DNA from 2 places in the Pantoea sp. X-Soil-OKNW-713 genome. Region 1 is predicted to be linked to the other one. Evidence: predicted binding sites of a transcription regulator. Region 1 holds the regulator's gene; the other holds the start of a gene.
The links. The regulator CRP, encoded in region 1, controls carbon source genes, mostly activating them, when cyclic AMP is high. The targets are predictions, from matches to a motif close to ATGTGANNNNNNTCACAT.
Positions count from the first base shown of each region.

Region 2: the regulator CRP is predicted to act here: its motif matches at 1,177-1,194, upstream of AC6I8R_RS00570 (PTS mannitol transporter subunit IICBA).

Region 1 covers NZ_AP035995.1:4,042,215-4,045,349, forward strand. Annotated here, with positions in the region: gene AC6I8R_RS18920 (phosphoribulokinase) at 1-326, shown strand, start outside; gene AC6I8R_RS18925 (OsmC family protein) at 418-822, opposite strand; gene crp (cAMP-activated global transcriptional regulator CRP) at 1,125-1,757, shown strand; gene AC6I8R_RS18935 (YccS/YhfK family putative transporter) at 1,816-3,135, shown strand, end outside.
Region 2 covers NZ_AP035995.1:117,824-120,958, reverse strand. Annotated here, with positions in the region: gene AC6I8R_RS00580 (gamma-glutamyltransferase family protein) at 1-109, shown strand, start outside; gene AC6I8R_RS00575 (DUF3053 domain-containing protein) at 292-1,008, shown strand; gene AC6I8R_RS00570 (PTS mannitol transporter subunit IICBA) at 1,451-3,135, shown strand, end outside.

The DNA of each region.
Region 1 (3,135 bases):
CGGTGGTGCGTTCGATGGAGGATTACATCAACTTCATCACCCCGCAGTTCTCACGCACCCATATCAACTTCCAGCGCGTACCTACCGTCGATACGTCTAACCCGTTTGCTGCGCGTGAAATTCCATCACTGGATGAAAGCTTTGTGGTGATCCATTTCCGTGGTCTGGAAGGTATTGCCTTCCCCTATCTGCTGGCGATGATTCAGGATTCCTTTATCTCGCATATGAACACCCTGGTGGTGCCCGGCGGCAAAATGGGGCTGGCGATGGAGCTGATTATGACGCCGCTGGTGCAGCGACTGATTGAAGGCAAACGCATCGAATAATCAAACATAACCGTAACGGCGCGATTTATTGCGCGATCCCGAGATCGCTGCGGGAAAAATCCGCACGATAAATCGCTCCGCTACGTTCGTGCTAAAGTTCGATAACCTCGTAACTGTGGGTGATTTCTACCCCTTTGCCCAGCATAATCGCCACCGAGCAATATTTCTCAGCCGACAGATCAACCGCTCGCGCCACCGCTTTATCGCCCAGCGCTTTGCCGGTAACAATAAAATGCAGGTTGATATGTGTGAAAATGCGTGGCGCTTCTTCACGACGTTCCGAGGTCAGTTTGACCTCACAATCCTTCACATCATTGCGCCCTTTTTGCAGGATCGACACGACGTCAATCGCGCTGCAACCGCCTGCCGCCATCAGCACCATCTCCATCGGGCTCGGTGCTTTGTCGCCCGAATTGCCATCCATTAATATCTGGTGACCTGATGAGGATTCTCCGAGAAAGGTAAGCCCTTCCACCCATTTAACCCGTGCCTGCATTATTCTTTCTCCTGAATAGGCTGATTTGCCGCCAGAGTACGCTTTCACCTGAGAAACAGCAATCCAGACTAATCGCCCTTTTGCTGAAGCGAGACAACAGAAGACAGCTAGCAAAAGCTGTGCTACAAACAGAGCTGAAAATATTTTCGTCGCAATAGACGAAGGCGGGAAGAATCAGAAGCCTGGCTTAAGAGTCCACCCGAATAATTTTCCTTAACAGGAAGCGCTCTACGATTTCACCGCCTGACAGGGAAAACTGCCCCCTGTGTTTTGGGCACGATTACAACAGAGGATAATAGCGAATGGTTCTCGGCAAACCGCAAACAGACCCTACACTCGAATGGTTCCTGTCCCATTGCCATATTCACAAATATCCATCCAAAAGCACCCTGATTCATCAGGGTGAGAAAGCGGAAACGCTCTACTACATCGTGAAAGGTGCCGTTGCGGTGCTGATCAAGGATGAAGAAGGCAAAGAGATGATTCTCTCCTACCTCAATCAGGGGGATTTCATCGGCGAGCTTGGCCTGTTTGAAGAAGGTCAGGAACGTAGTGCCTGGGTACGAGCCAAAACTGCCTGCGAAGTGGCTGAAATTTCCTACAAAAAATTCCGTCAGCTGATTCAGGTAAACCCGGATATTTTAATGCGTCTTTCGGCGCAGATGGCGCGTCGCCTACAGGTGACATCAGAAAAAGTGGGCAACCTTGCCTTCCTTGATGTGACCGGTCGCATTGCGCAGACGCTGCTCAATCTGGCCAAACAGCCCGATGCCATGACCCACCCGGACGGGATGCAGATCAAAATCACCCGTCAGGAAATTGGTCAGATCGTCGGATGCTCACGCGAGACAGTTGGCCGTATTCTGAAAATGCTGGAAGATCAAAACCTGATCTCCGCACATGGTAAAACCATCGTCGTTTACGGCACCCGCTAATTTCTTCTCACCCACGGCGTGATGGCAGCATCACGCCGTTTTTGTCTGCGATGAGCTGATGTGGCGTCGAATCATCTATCATCCCGAAGTGAACTATGCCCTGCGGCAAACGCTGGTGCTGTGCCTGCCCGTGGCCCTCGGCTGGCTGTTTGGCGACCTGCAAAAAGGCTTGCTGTTCTCCTTAGTGCCCGCCTGTTGCAACATCGCCGGTCTTGATACGCCGCATAAACGCTTTTTTAAACGCCTGATTATTGGTGGTTCCCTGTTTGCGACCGGCAGCTTTCTGATCCAGTGGCTGACGGATTATCACGTCCCCCTGCCGCTGATTCTGCTGGTGCTGCCGTTATTAGTGGGCGTGACGGGTGAGATCAGCCCGTTGCATGGCCGCTTGTTGCCTGCCACGCTGATTGCCTCCATCTTTACCCTGAGCCTGGTGGGACGTATGCCGATCTGGGTGCCGCCGCTGCTCTATATCGGCGGGACCTTGTGGTATGGGTTGTTCAACTGGTTCTGGTTTTGGCTGTGGAAAGAGCAGCCGATGCGCGAGTCGCTGAGCCTGCTGTACCGTGAGCTGGCGGATTATTGCGATGCCAAATATACCCTGTTGACGCAGCTGACCGACCCGGAGAAAGCGCTGCCGCCGTTGCTGGCGCGCCAGCAGAAAGCGGTAGATCTGATCACCACCTGCTACCAGCAAATGCATATGCTGTCGGCCAGCCGCGATAACAGCCACAAACGCCTGACGCGTGCCTTTCAGGTGGCGCTCGATTTGCAGGAACATATCTCCGTCAGCCTGCATCAGCCGGAAGAAGTGCAAAAGCTGGTGGAGCAGAGCCATGCAGAAGCGGTGATTCGCTGGAATGCCAAGACCATCTCCGCCCGTCTGCGCTTGCTGGCCGATGCCATTTTGTATCATCAGCTGCCGGAACGGTTTCAAATGGATAAGCAGCTGGGTGCGCTGGAAAAAATTGCCCGCCAGCACCCGGACAATCCGGTGGGGAATTTCTGCCTGTATCACTTCAGCCGCATTGCGCGCGTGCTGCGCACCCAGAAACCGCTGTATACCCGTGATCTGATGGCCGACCGCCAACGGCGTCTGCCGTTTTTTCCGGCGCTGCGCAGCTATCTGTCGCTGAAATCCCCCGCCTTACGCACCGCTGCACGTTTTGCCGTGATGCTGATGTTTGGTAGCGCGCTGGCGCTGTTCTTCAACATCCCCAAACCTTACTGGATTCTGATGACCACCATGTTCGTCAGCCAGAATGGCTACAGCGCCACGCGGGTAAGAATTCAGCACCGAGCGCTCGGCACCTTTGCCGGGCTGTTGATTGCTGCCGCCTCGTTACGCTTTGACGTACCGGAATCCATCACCCTGTTG
Region 2 (3,135 bases), 3.9 Mb from region 1:
GCTTCAGGGCTACAACTTCGGCGGTGCCCAGGCGATTGTGCGCGACCCGCAAGGGTTCTATATCGCTGCCACCGAAAGCCGCAAAGATGGACAAGCATTGGTGTATTGACGCCAGCCAGTGATTCCCCGCGCAATAAATTGCGCCGCGACGTGCACTGAAGCGTCGCGGCGCGATTTATCGCGCAGTTTTTACCTCACCCCGCCGTTGTGCGCACCAGGCCATTGTTCTATCCTTTAGGACCTTTCCCATCGAATTGAAATCTGCCATTAGGTGACTTACAGGAGTTGAATATGGCGTCAGGAATTTCCCGCATCTGGATGCGTAGCGGCATGCTGGTCGTCACGCTGCTCGCAGTGCTGCAACTTACCGCCTGTGGCGACAAAGAGGGCGATCAGCGTAAAGCCTTTACTGATTTTCTCCAGAACACGGTCATGCGCAGCGGCGAGCATCTGCCCAGCCTGAGCGAAAACCAGAAGCAAACGTTCGGCAACTACGCGAGTGATTACGCCATTCTTTATGGTTTCTCGCAGCAGGTGAATCAGGCGGTTGAACAGGGCATGCGTCCGGTGGTCGATGAGCTGGCGGCCATTCGCGTACCGCAGGATTACCTGACGCGTCGTGACACCCTGCGCCAGGCCAGCGGCAATCTGAGCGTGCTGACACAGCAAATTCAGAGCGCCAAAATGCAGGCCGACAGCAGCCATGCTGCGCTGAAACAGCCAGATGACCTGAAAAAAGTGTATGACAGCGTCTATACCAAAGTGGTCACCCAACCGGCCAGCACCCTGATCCCGTTGCTGCCACAGTTGCAGGCGCTGAGCCAGGCGGCGGTACAGACCGGTGATTACCTGCAATCGCAGGGTACACGCGTGACTTTCAATGATGGCGGCGTGCAATTCCCGACCCAGGATCAGGCCACCCAATACAACACGCTGATGAGCACCCTCTCCAGCAATGCCCAGGCTCTGACCCAGGCGCAGAATACTGTTCAAAGCGGTTTTCAGTAATTCTTCAGGCGGGTAATCATGGATTACCCGCTTTTCAGACTTTTGTCACTTCCTTACATCCCGCTTTTCTGATTCTCCCTGCTGCGGCAGAGTGTGATCTGGCGCATTTTCGACCAAAGATTGTTTGTGATCTTCATCACATTTATGAAACAAACCCCATAAGTAAAAAAGTGATAAATGTCACATTTAGCCCACTGATTTGTCTAAATATTCAGCATCGTACTTTTCTTACACGACATTTTTGTGATCAATGTCACCTAATAGCACCCTGCTCACCCCAATTTAGCGTGATCTGAATCACACTTTACCCACGCTCTACGCAGCGTCATAAACTAGTGCTAGAGTCCGCCTGCATACAGTAATGCCACGGCCCCCGCCGTAACGTCTTAACAAAAACAAACGCGCTCTCTTATTGCAGCGCGTCTCAATAAGGGGTGGGTTTATGTCCTCATCAGTGAAGGTCAAAGTTCAGAGCTTTGGTCGCTTTCTGAGTAACATGGTGATGCCTAACATCGGTGCGTTTATCGCCTGGGGTATCATCACTGCACTGTTCATTCCAACCGGATGGATTCCAAACGCGACGCTGGCGAAACTCGTTGGCCCGATGATTACCTACCTGCTGCCGCTGTTGATCGGTTTCACCGGTGGTCGTCTGGTGGGTGGCGATCGTGGTGGCGTGGTCGGCGCAATCACCACTATGGGTGTGATTGTCGGTGCGGATATGCCGATGTTCCTCGGCTCCATGATTGCCGGTCCGCTGGGCGGCTGGGCGATCAAACACTTTGACCGTGCCGTTGATGGCAAGATCAAAAGCGGCTTCGAGATGCTGGTGAACAACTTCTCCGCCGGTATCATCGGTATGCTGCTGGCGCTGCTGGCGTTTATCGGTATCGGTCCGTTGGTGGAAGGTCTGTCCCATATTCTCGCCGCAGGCGTAAACCTGATGGTGCAGAATAACCTGCTGCCGTTGACCTCCATCTTTGTTGAACCGGCGAAAATCCTGTTCCTCAACAACGCCATCAACCACGGTATCTTCTCTCCGCTGGGTATCCAGCAGGCGAGCGAAGTGGGCAAATCGATCTTCTTCCTGATCGAAGCCAACCCAGGTCCGGGTATGGGCGTACTGGTGGCGTATATGATTTTTGGTCGCGGTAGCGCCAAACAATCAGCCGGTGGTGCTGCCATCATCCACTTCCTGGGTGGTATCCACGAAATTTATTTCCCGTACGTCCTGATGGCACCGCGTCTGCTGCTGGCGGTAATCCTCGGTGGTATGACTGGCGTGTTCACCCTGACCGTACTGCACGGCGGCCTGGTTTCTCCGGCTTCTCCGGGTTCCATCCTGGCAGTGCTGGCGATGACGCCAAAAGGCACTTACTTTGCTAACGTGACCGCGATTATCGCTGCGTTCGCCGTCTCCTTTGTCATCTCGTCTATCCTGCTGAAAACCAGCAAAGTAAAAGATGAAGACGACATCGAAGCCGCCACCAAACGTATGCAGGACATGAAAGCCCAGTCTAAAGGCCAGAGCGTTGCAGGTGCGCCGGTTGCCGGTGATGCGATGAGCGTTGACCTGAACCACGTACGTAAAATCATCGTGGCTTGTGATGCCGGTATGGGTTCCAGTGCAATGGGTGCAGGCGTACTGCGTAAGAAAGTGCAGGATGCCGGTCTGAGCAACATTTCGGTGACCAACAGCGCCATTAACGCCCTGCCGGGTGACGTGGACCTGGTGATCACCCACCGCGATCTGACCGAGCGTGCGATGCGTCAGGCACCGCAGGCCCAGCATATTTCGCTGAACAACTTCCTCGACAGTGCCTTGTACACCAATTTGACCGAGCGTCTGGTGGCGGCCAATCGTAGCGAAGCCCATCGCGAAACCGTGCAGACCACACTGGCTGACAGCTTCGATGCCGGTAACGCGCATCTGTTCAAACTGGGTGCAAACAACGTGTTCCTTGGCCTGAGCGCCAGCAACAAAGAGCAGGCGATTCGCTTTGCCGGTGAGCAACTGGTAAAAGGCGGCTACGTGCAGCCGGAATACGTGGATGCGATGCTGGAGCGTGAAAAGCTGACCCCGACTTACCTCGGTGAGTCGATTGCCGTACCGCACGGCACGGTGGA